3 regions of the Kitasatospora sp. NPDC127111 genome follow, and region 1 is predicted to be linked to each of the others. Evidence: riboswitches for the same ligand, from Rfam matches in the RefSeq annotation. Region 1 holds a riboswitch; each other region holds the start of a gene.
The links. A riboswitch is a leader RNA that binds a small molecule or an ion and turns the genes downstream of it on or off. The one in region 1 is predicted to bind thiamine pyrophosphate.

Region 2: it holds a riboswitch for thiamine pyrophosphate, as region 1 does, so the genes downstream of both, thiC (phosphomethylpyrimidine synthase ThiC) here and thiO (glycine oxidase ThiO) in region 1, are expected to answer to the same signal.
Region 3: it holds a riboswitch for thiamine pyrophosphate, as region 1 does, so the genes downstream of both, ACFVHB_RS25395 (purine-cytosine permease family protein) here and thiO (glycine oxidase ThiO) in region 1, are expected to answer to the same signal.

The regions. Positions count from the first base shown of each region.
Region 1 is NZ_JBHXTG010000013.1:15,472-18,709, reverse strand. It holds gene ACFVHB_RS11255 (Rv2175c family DNA-binding protein) at 1-363, opposite strand, end outside; gene ACFVHB_RS11250 (NAD(P)/FAD-dependent oxidoreductase) at 425-1,621, opposite strand; TPP riboswitch at 1,895-2,007, shown strand; gene thiO (glycine oxidase ThiO) at 2,000-3,169, shown strand; gene thiS (sulfur carrier protein ThiS) at 3,166-3,238, shown strand, end outside.
Region 2 is NZ_JBHXTG010000085.1:24,946-28,183, forward strand. It holds gene ACFVHB_RS34645 (flotillin family protein) at 1-962, opposite strand, end outside; gene ACFVHB_RS34650 (hypothetical protein) at 1,076-1,282, opposite strand; TPP riboswitch at 1,461-1,572, shown strand; gene thiC (phosphomethylpyrimidine synthase ThiC) at 1,583-3,238, shown strand, end outside.
Region 3 is NZ_JBHXTG010000046.1:61,524-64,761, reverse strand. It holds gene ACFVHB_RS25400 (S1C family serine protease) at 1-1,169, opposite strand, end outside; TPP riboswitch at 1,469-1,617, shown strand; gene ACFVHB_RS25395 (purine-cytosine permease family protein) at 1,610-3,076, shown strand; gene ACFVHB_RS25390 (glycerophosphodiester phosphodiesterase) at 3,218-3,238, shown strand, end outside.

The DNA of each region.
Region 1 (3,238 bases):
CAGGGCCATCGCCTGGGCGCGGCGCTTGACCTCGGTCGCGCGGTTCTCCCAGAGCGCCTGGACGGGGGTGCCGGGCAGCGACGGGTCCTCGGTGAACATCCACTCGAGGATCTCCTCGTCGCTGAAACCGCTGTCGCGCAGCACGGTCAGCAGGCCGACCAGGTGCTTGACCGGGCCGGTCTCGTCGATGAACGCCGCCGGGACCTGCAGCGACTTGTTGGGGCCGCGGCGGACGGCGATCAGGTCGCCCTTCTTGACCAGGTTGCGGACCTCGGTGACCACCAGACCCCACCGCTCCGAGATGTCGGGCAGGTACATCCACTCGGGGACCAGGGCTTCAATCTTGCTTTCGATCTCACTCACGCCACCAGACTGCCACCTCCGCGGCCCGCCGCGCACCAACCGGCCGCCGGGGCGGCTCCGGCTACCCCGCGACGGCCGCCTTCAGCGGCACCGCAGGGTCCGCCGCCCGGGCCCGGTCCAGCGGCGTCCCGCGCTCGATCAGCCGGCGGCCCTGGGTGAGGTCGCGCGGGCGGTCCACCGTGAGCAGGGCGCGCAGCACCCCGTCGCGCAGCCAGAGCACCGCCCAGGACGGGTCCGCCGGCGAGCCGCGCCACACCGACTCGTCACCCTCGCCGTGCCGCCCGGCGTACTGGACCATCCGGCCGAACTGCTCCGACCAGAAGTACGGCACCGGGTCGTACGGCACGTCCGCGCCGAGCACCGCGGCCGCCGCCGCGCCGCCGGACTGCAGCGCGTGGTCCCAGTGCTGGACGGTCAGCCGGGTGCCGGTTCGGGCGGACGGGTAGCTCGCGCAGTCCCCGGCCGCCCAGACGCCCGGCAGGCTGGTGCGCAGCCGCTCATCCACCAGGACGGCGCCGGCCGCGTCCAGCTCGACGCCGGAGCCGGCCAGCCAGTCGGTCGCCGGGCGGGCGCCGATGCCGACCACCACCTCGTCGGCCGGCAGGTGCGAGCCGTCCGCGAGCAGCACCGCGCCGGGCTCGACGGCCGCGACCGCGGCGTCGCAGCGCAGCTCGACCCCGGCCTCGGCGTACCAGGCGGCCATCGCCCGGCCGACCTCGGTCGGCAGCGCACCGGGGACGGGCGCCGGGCCGGCCTCGACGACGGTCACCTCGCACCCGGCCGCGCGGGCCGCGGTGGCCACCTCGGCGCCGATCCAGCCCGCGCCGACCAGCACCAGGCGCAGACCCGGGCGGAGCAGCGGGCGCAGGGCCAGCGCGTCGTCCAGGGTGTGCAGCAGGTGCGCGCGCTCGGCACCGGGCAGGACGCGCGGGGCGGCACCGGTGGCGATCACCAGGGCGCCGTACGGGAGGTCGCCGCCGTCGGTGTGCAGCACGCCCGGGGTGAGGCCGGTGGCGCGGCGGCCGGTGAGCAGCTCGACGCCCAGGTGGGGGAAGTCGATGTCCAGGGTGGTGGTGTCGGTCTTGCCGAGCAGCACCTCCTTGGAGAGCGGCGGCCGGTCGTACGGCGCGTGGGGCTCCTCGCCCACCAGCACGATCCGCCCCCGCCAGCCGCCCCGGCGCAGCCCCGACGCGCACTGCGCCCCGGCCAGCCCGGCCCCGACCACGACCACCTGATCCGTCCCGCTCAGCTCTGCCACGCGGTCACTGTACTGGCGCCCCCACCGGGCCCGGCCCCGGCGTCCACCGGCTGAGCGCCCGCTCGGCCCCGACCCGCCCGCCGCCCACAAGCCCCACCGCGCACCACCCCACCGGGCACCCCCGCCCCCTCCCGTCCCACCCCTCGTACGTGCCCTCATCGGCGCGAACGCCCCACCCACCCCCCACCCAGCCCACCACCGGACACGCCCGCCCCCTCCCGTCCCACCCCTCGTACGCGCCTTCAGCGGGGACGAGGCCCGGAGTTAAGGTGGGGGCACCATCACGGGAGCCCGGCGTACCGGGCTGAGAGGCGGGCTGACACGGCCTGCGACCGTCCGAACCTGATCCGGGTCATACCGGCGAAGGGAGAAGCAGCTTTGACACGCTTGGCACCAGGTGGCCACGCGGACGTGCTGGTGATCGGCGGAGGCGTGATCGGCCTCGCCGTCGCCTGGCGCGCGGCGCAGCGCGGGCTGGGGGACGTCGTCGTGGTCGACCCCACCCCCGGTGGCGGCGCCGCCCGGGTCGCGGCCGGCATGCTCGCCCCGGTCACCGAACTCCAGTACGGCGAAGAGCCGTTGCTCCGCCTCGGGATGGCCTCCAACGAGCGCTACGCCGCCTTCGCCGCCGAGCTCACCGAGGCCAGCGGCGGCCAGGACACCGGTTACCGCCGGTGCGGCACGCTCGCCGTCGCGCTCGACTCCGACGACCGGGCGGAGCTGCGCGAGTTGCACGCCTTCCACCTGCGGCTCGGCCTCGACTCGACCTGGCTGACCGGCCGCGAGGCCCGCAAGCTGGAGCCGATGCTCGCCCCCGGCGTCCGCGGCGGCCTGCACGTGGCGGACGACCACCAGGTGGACGGTCGCCGGCTGCTGACGGCGCTGCTGCTGGCCGGCCAGGCCGCCGGCGTGGTCGTCCGGCGGACCGAGGCGGTCGAGCTGCTGGTCGAGGACGGCCGCGCGGTCGGCGTCCGGCTCGGCACCGGCGAGAGCGTGACCGCCGGCCGGGTCGTGCTCGCGGCCGGCCCGGAGAGCCACCGGCTGCCCGGCCTGCCCGACGGCGTGCTGCCGGCGATCCGCCCGGTGAAGGGCCAGATCCTGCGGCTGCGGATCCCCGAGGCGTACCGGCCGTTCCTGTCCCGCAACGTCCGGGCGGTGGTCCGCGGCCAGCACCTCTACCTGGTGCCGCGCGAGGACGGCGAGCTGGTGATCGGCGCGACCAGCGAGGAGCAGGGCTACGACACCACGGTCACCGCCGGCGGGGTGTACGAGCTGCTGCGCGACGCCCACGAGCTGGTCCCCGGCATCACCGAGCTGCCGCTGGTGGAGACCTCCGCCGGGCTGCGCCCGGGCTCGCCGGACAACGCGCCGCTGCTCGGGCCGACGGCCCTGCCCGGCCTGGTCGCCGCCACCGGGCACTACCGCAACGGCGTGCTGCTCACCCCGGTGACCGCCGACCTGATCGCCGAACACCTGGCCACCGGCACCACGCCGGAGCTGGCCGCACCGTTCTCCCCCACTCGCTTCGCCACGAAGGTCCCCGCATGAGCGACATCCCCCTCACCGTCAACGGCGAGCCCCGCCTGGTGCCCGCCGCCACCACCCTCGCCGAGGTGG
Region 2 (3,238 bases), on a different contig from region 1:
GTCTCCCGGGCCTGCGCCTGCGCGGCGGAGATCCGGGCGTCGCGCTCGGCCTCGGCCCGGGTGCGGGTCTCGTACGCCTTGGCGTCCGCCGGCTTGCGGATGTCGATCTGCAGCTGCTGCTCCTTGCGGCGCGCCTCCAGCTCGGCGACCTTGGTCTCCTGGACGACGACCTCCTGCCGGGCGGCGGCCTGCGCGAGCGGGCCCGCCTGTTCGGCCCGGGCGTTGGCGGTGTCCCGCTCGGCCTGGTACGCGGACTGCTGGATCGCGCTGTTGCGGGTCGCCTCGGCCTTGCGGGCGGCGGCCTCCTGCTCCGCCTCGGTGGCCATCCGGTCCGCCTCGGCCTGGGCGATCCGGGCGTCCCGCTGCACGGCGGCGGCGTGCGGGATGGCGAGGTTCTTGATGTAGCCCGTCGGGTCGATGATCTCCTGGATCTGCAGGGTGTCGATGATCAGACCGAGCTTCTCCATCTCCAGCCCGGAGGCGGCCCTGGTCTCCCCGGTGAGCCGCTCGCGGTCGCGGATCATGTCCTCGACGGTGAGCCCGCCGACGATCGACCGCAGGTGGCCGGCGAAGACGTTGTGCACGCGCTGGCTGATCAGCTTCTGCTGGTCGAGGAAGCGCCGCGCGGCATTGGCGATCGAGACGTGGTCGTCGCCGACCTTGAAGATCACCACGCCCTTGACCCGCACCGGGATGCCCTGCGTGGTGACGCACTCGACGTTCAGCTCGGCCTCGTTGAGGTCCAGCGAGAGCCGGCGGACGCCCTGCAGGCCCGGCGTGACGAAGGTCCCGCGCCCGGTGACGATCCGGAATCCCAGCCCCTCGCCGACCCCCTCGGTGCGGTGCTTGGAACCGGAGATGATCAGGGCCTCGTTGGGCTCCGCCACCCGCCACATGAGTTTGAAGAGCGTGACACCCACCAGCAGCACCGCGACGGCCGCCCCGACGATGACGTACAGCATGGTTCAACTCCCCCTTCCGGCACATGAGATGCGCCGATTCGGATTGTCCGGCCGGGGCAACCCGAAGAAAAGGGAGCTGACATGACGACCTGTCACAACATCGTCACGGCCCCTTACGGCAGGATCGGCGCCACGTAGACGGTGCGCGGCGGCTGGTACTCGACCACCACCACCGGCGTCCCCACCGGCAGCCGGTCGCCCGGCACGGCCAGGTAGGCGAGGAACGCCTCCGTCCCCTGGCGCTCCGGGACGTGCACCATCACCTCGCCGACCAGCCCCGCCCCCACCGCTCCGCTGACCCGCCCGGTGCTCCCGACCACTCGGCCCTCCCTCGTCACGCCGCCGGCCGTCCGCCCGGCCGGTCCGACTGCCAGTGTGCCCGCCCCGCGGCCGGCGGTGCGGCGGCCGCCGGAATCCCCGTCCGTGGACCCCCTCTGGACCAGCGGCGATTCGGTCGCTACGGTGTTGGACGTCTTGCGCAGGCAACACCGCCTGCGGACACGGGAGCTCGGAGCACCGGGCTGAGAGGACGCTGACCGGGACGTCGCCGGACGTGCCGAACGCTGCGTCGACCGCAGGAACCTGACCGGGTAATGCCGGCGTAGGGAGTAGAGGGTCCGATGACCACGTTCGACGCACAGCCGCAGTCTGCCCAGAACTCCGCCGTCAGCAGCGCGGGCACCGGCTACCCCACCCCGGCCTGGCGCAAGGCCTACCGCGACGGCTCCCGCCCCGACCTGCGGGTGCCGTACCGCGAGGTCGTGCTCACCAACGGGAAGACCGTCCCGCTGTACGACACCTCGGGCCCGTACACCGACCCGGCGTACCAGCCCGACGTCCGGCGCGGCCTGCCGCCGCTGCGGGACGCCTGGATCCGCCAGCGCGGCGACGTCGAGGAGTACGACGGCCGCGAGGCCCGCCCCGAGGACGACGGGATCAAGCACACCTCGCCGCGCGGCGGGAACCTGCGCAACCTCGACGCCGTCTTCCCCGGCCGCCCGCGCCGCCCGCTGCGCGGCCGCGACGGTGCCGCCGTCACCCAGCTCGCGTACGCCAAGCGCGGCATCGTGACGCCGGAGATGGAGTTCGTGGCGCTGCGCGAGGGCCTGGCACCGGAGTTCGTCCGTTCCGAGGTGGCCCGCGGCCGCGCGGTCATCCCGGTCAACGTGAACCACCCCGAGGTGGAGCCGGCCGTCATCGGCACCAACTTCCTGGTGAAGATCAACGCCAACATCGGCAACTCCGCCGTCACCTCCTCGATCGAGGAGGAGGTGGAGAAGATGACCTGGGCCACCCGCTGGGGCGCCGACACCGTCATGGACCTCTCCACCGGCCGCAACATCCACACCACCCGCGAGTGGATCCTGCGCAACTCCCCCGTGCCGATCGGCACCGTGCCGCTCTACCAGGCGCTGGAGAAGGTCGACGGCAAGGCCGAGGACCTCAGCTGGGACGTCTACCGCGACACCGTCATCGAGCAGTGCGAGCAGGGCGTCGACTACATGACCGTGCACGCCGGCGTGCTGCTGCGGTACGTGCCGATGACCGCCCGCCGCAAGACCGGCATCGTCTCGCGCGGCGGCTCGATCATGGCCGCCTGGTGCCTGGCGCACCACCGGGAGAACTTCCTCTACACCAACTTCGAGGAGCTCTGCGACATCCTCGCGAGCTACGACGTCACCTTCTCGCTCGGCGACGGCCTGCGCCCGGGCTCGATCGCCGACGCCAACGACGAGGCGCAGTTCGCCGAGCTGCAGACGCTGGGCGAGCTGGGCCGGATCGCCCGCGAGCGCGACGTCCAGGTGATGATCGAGGGCCCGGGCCACGTCCCGATGCACAAGATCAAGGAGAACATGGATCTCCAGAAGGAGATCTGCGACGAGGCGCCGTTCTACACCCTCGGCCCGCTGACCACCGACGTCGCGCCCGGCTACGACCACATCACCTCGGGCATCGGCGCCGCGATGATCGCCTGGTGGGGCACCGCGATGCTCTGCTACGTCACGCCCAAGGAGCACCTGGGCCTGCCCAACCGGGACGACGTGAAGACCGGCGTGATCACCTACAAGATCGCCGCCCACGCCGCCGACCTGGCCAAGGGCCACCCGGGCGCCCAGGAGTGGGACGACGCCCTCTCCGACGCCCGCTTCGAGTTCCGCTGGGAGGACCAGTTCAACCTGGCCCTCGACCCGGAGACCGCCCGCGACTTCCACGACGAGACCCTCCCGGCCGAGCCCGCCAAGACGGCCCACTTCTGCTCGATGTGCGGCCCGAAG
Region 3 (3,238 bases), on a different contig from region 1:
TACGGGGCACCGATGGCGATGGTGGAGTCGCCGACGTTGACCTTGTCGGAGTCGGCCAGCGGAAGGGGCGTCAGCTTGCCCTTCGGCGGGCTGTCGAGCTTGACCACGGCGACGTCGTAGCCCTCGGCGCGGCCGAGCACGGAGGCGCCGTAGGAGGTGCCGTCGGCGAACTTGACGGTCAGTTTGCCGCCGTTGGAGGCGGGGGCGACGACGTGGTTGTTGGTGAGGATGTGGCCCTCGGTGTCGAAGACGAAGCCGGTGCCGGTGCCGGACTCGCCGTTGCCCTGCGCCTTGATGGTGACGACGCTGGGCAGCGCCTTCTGCGCGATGCCGGCGACGGAGCCGGGCGCGGGCTCGTTCTTCCCCGGGCTGTTGGCCTGGACGGTGGTGCTCCTGTGGTCGTCCGAGGCGGAGACGCTGCTGCCGTTGCGGTCGCCGACGGCGACGCCGACCGCGCCGCCGGCCACACCGGCGACCAGGGCGACGGCCGCGACCAGGGCGATCAGGCCGCCGCGCTTCTTGCGCGGGCCGGCGGGCTCGGGGCTGCCGGGGTACTCGGCCGGGTAGCCGAGCGGGCCGCCGGGGTAGCCCGGGCCGCCGGGGGTGCCGGCGCCGCCGGAGGTGGCGTCGTGCACGCCCCAGCCGCCGAGCGGCTGGCCGGCGCCGAACGGGTGGTGCGGGCCGGGCGCACCGGGGGCGGGCGGGGCGCCGTACGGGTCGTGCGGAGCGGCGGCGACCGGGGCGGCCGGCATGGGGACGCCGGCGGCCGGGGTGGCGTACGGGTTGCCGGCCGGAGCGGGCGGCAGGACCGGCGGCGGGGCGTCGAGGTACCCGGTGCCGGCAGGGGCGGGAGCCGGGGCCGCGGGAGCCGCGGCCGGGGCCGCGGGAGCGGCCGGAGCCGGGGCGGCCGGGGCGGCGGGCTCGGGAGCGCTCACCTTGCTGAACGCCAGCGTCGGGTTGGACCGGCCCTCGGCCGGGGTCGCGGCCGGAGCCGGGGCACCCGCCGCGGCCTCGGTCAGCGGGTAGTCGGCCTCGGGCGCCGCTGCGGGGACGGGACGGTCGGACGCGGACTGCGCCGGACCGTCAGGAGCGGGACCCACCACCCCCTGGCCGCCGGAGGGCTGCTCCCCCTGCGGCCCGGTGGACCCAACCTCGCGCTCGGTGCTCACGGACGACCTCCATAGCTGACAGGACCAACCACCATAGTTTTTCGCACACTCGATTCGATTGCCGTAAGGACCCTTCTGAAGAACTCATAAGAATCCTTAGCCCGGTCCAACAGCACCCCCTGCGAAGCTCCCGCGGCGCCCTTCTCGGGGCCCCTCCACCGGGCCTGCGCCGGACCCCGACCCGGGCCTGCGCCGGGCCTCGACCCGGCCCTCCGCCGGACCCCCGCGACGTCCCGCGATGCGGACCGCCGGGCGGCTGGCCTTGGCGTTCACCTCCGCGCCGGTTAGCCTGTCGCTCCAAACTGACACGCGGGAGCTTGGACCCACCAGGCTGAGAGTGCGCCGGTCGACCGTACGCCACGGGATCCGTGGACGGATCGTCGAGGGGGCGCTGACCGCCGGAACCTGTCCGGGTAATGCCGGCGTAGGGAGTATCGGCCATGCCGTCTGCTTCGCCATCCTCTTCTTCGGGCGCGCCCGCGTCCAAGGATTTCTCCGAGTCGTCCGCGACCGTTCACTCCGACGCCGCCGCGGCCGCGCCCGGTTCCCCGGCCACCGCCGTCCTGGACCGGCCGGAGCGGGACGGACGGGTCGAGGCGCCGCTCGTCCTGGACACCGAACCGCCGCGCACCCTGCGGTTCCGGGACCACTTCGCGCTCTGGATGAACCTCGGCGTCAGCCTGATCGGCTTCACCACCGCCGCCACCGTGCTGGGCGCGCCGGGCACCGAGCTGTCGCTGGCCGCCGCGATCACCGCGATCGTGGCCGGCACCGCGGTCGGCACCGCGATGCTCGGCGTGGCCGCGCTGATCGGGGCGCGCACCGGCGCGCCGGCGATGGCGAACCTGCGCGGGCTGTTCGGCACCCGGCTCTCGTACGTCCCGACCGTGCTGAACATCGTCCAGTGCCTCGGCTGGGGCGTGTACGAGCTGCTGGTCATCGCGATGGGCGCGCAGACCGTCGCGCACACCGAGGGCTACCGCTGGGTGTTCGTCGTGCTGGCGGGTGCGGTGACCACCGCGCTGACCATCTGGCCGCTGGGCGCGATCGCGGTGCTGCGCCGCTTCGTCGCCGCGGCGGTCGCGGTCGCGATGGTGTACTTCACCGTCCAGCTGGGCCGCCACGGCGTGCCGGACCCGGGCGCGGGCAACTGGCACGGCTTCCTGAAGGCCACCGACGCGATGATCGCCGTCTCGATCTCCTTCGTGCCGCTGGCCGCCGACTACACCCGGCACTCGCGCACCCCGCGCGCCGCGTTCTGGGGCAGCTTCTCCGGCTACACGCTCGCCCAGGTGTGGTGCTACGTGCTCGGCCTGTTCGCGCTGCTGCAGGCGGACGGCGACGCCGCGAAGATCTTCGACTCGTTCCTGGGCGTCTCGGCCGGCTGGCTGTTCCTGCTGGTCCTGGTGCTGCGCGAGACCGACCAGTCCTTCGCCAACGTGTACTCGACCGCGATGTCGGTCCACAACCTGCTGCCGAAGGTGGACCGGCGGGTGCTGACCGGCGGGACCGGCCTGCTGATCACCGTGCTGGCGCTGCAGATCACCGAGTTCACCGACTCCTACTACGCCTTCCTGGGCCTGATCGGCTCGGTCTTCGTGCCGATGTTCGCGGTGCTGGCGGTGGACTACTTCCTCGGCGCCGGGCGGCGCGGCTGGAACCTCGCCGACGACGCGCCCTCCCGCTGGCTGATGCTGCTGCCGTGGGCGCTCGGCTTCGCGGTCTACCAGCTGATCGCGCCGACCGCGATCGCCGGCTGGTGGACGGACTTCTGGACGGGGGCCCAGGAGGCGCTGCACTTCACCCCGCAGGAGTGGACCTCGGCCTCGCTCCTCGGCTTCCTGGTGCCCGCCCTGGCCACCTGGGCGCTCACCCCGCTGACCCGGCGGCGGCCGGCCGCCGCCTGACCGGACCGGACCGGAACCACCGGGCGGGAACCACCGGACCGGAGGAACCGAACCGGAGGAACCGGACGAACGAGCGAAGGCGGCCCCGCAGGTTGGGGCCGCCTTCGCTTCGGTGTCACCTCCGCCGCCTATCGTGGACGCGTGACCAGCCCTGACCTCTCC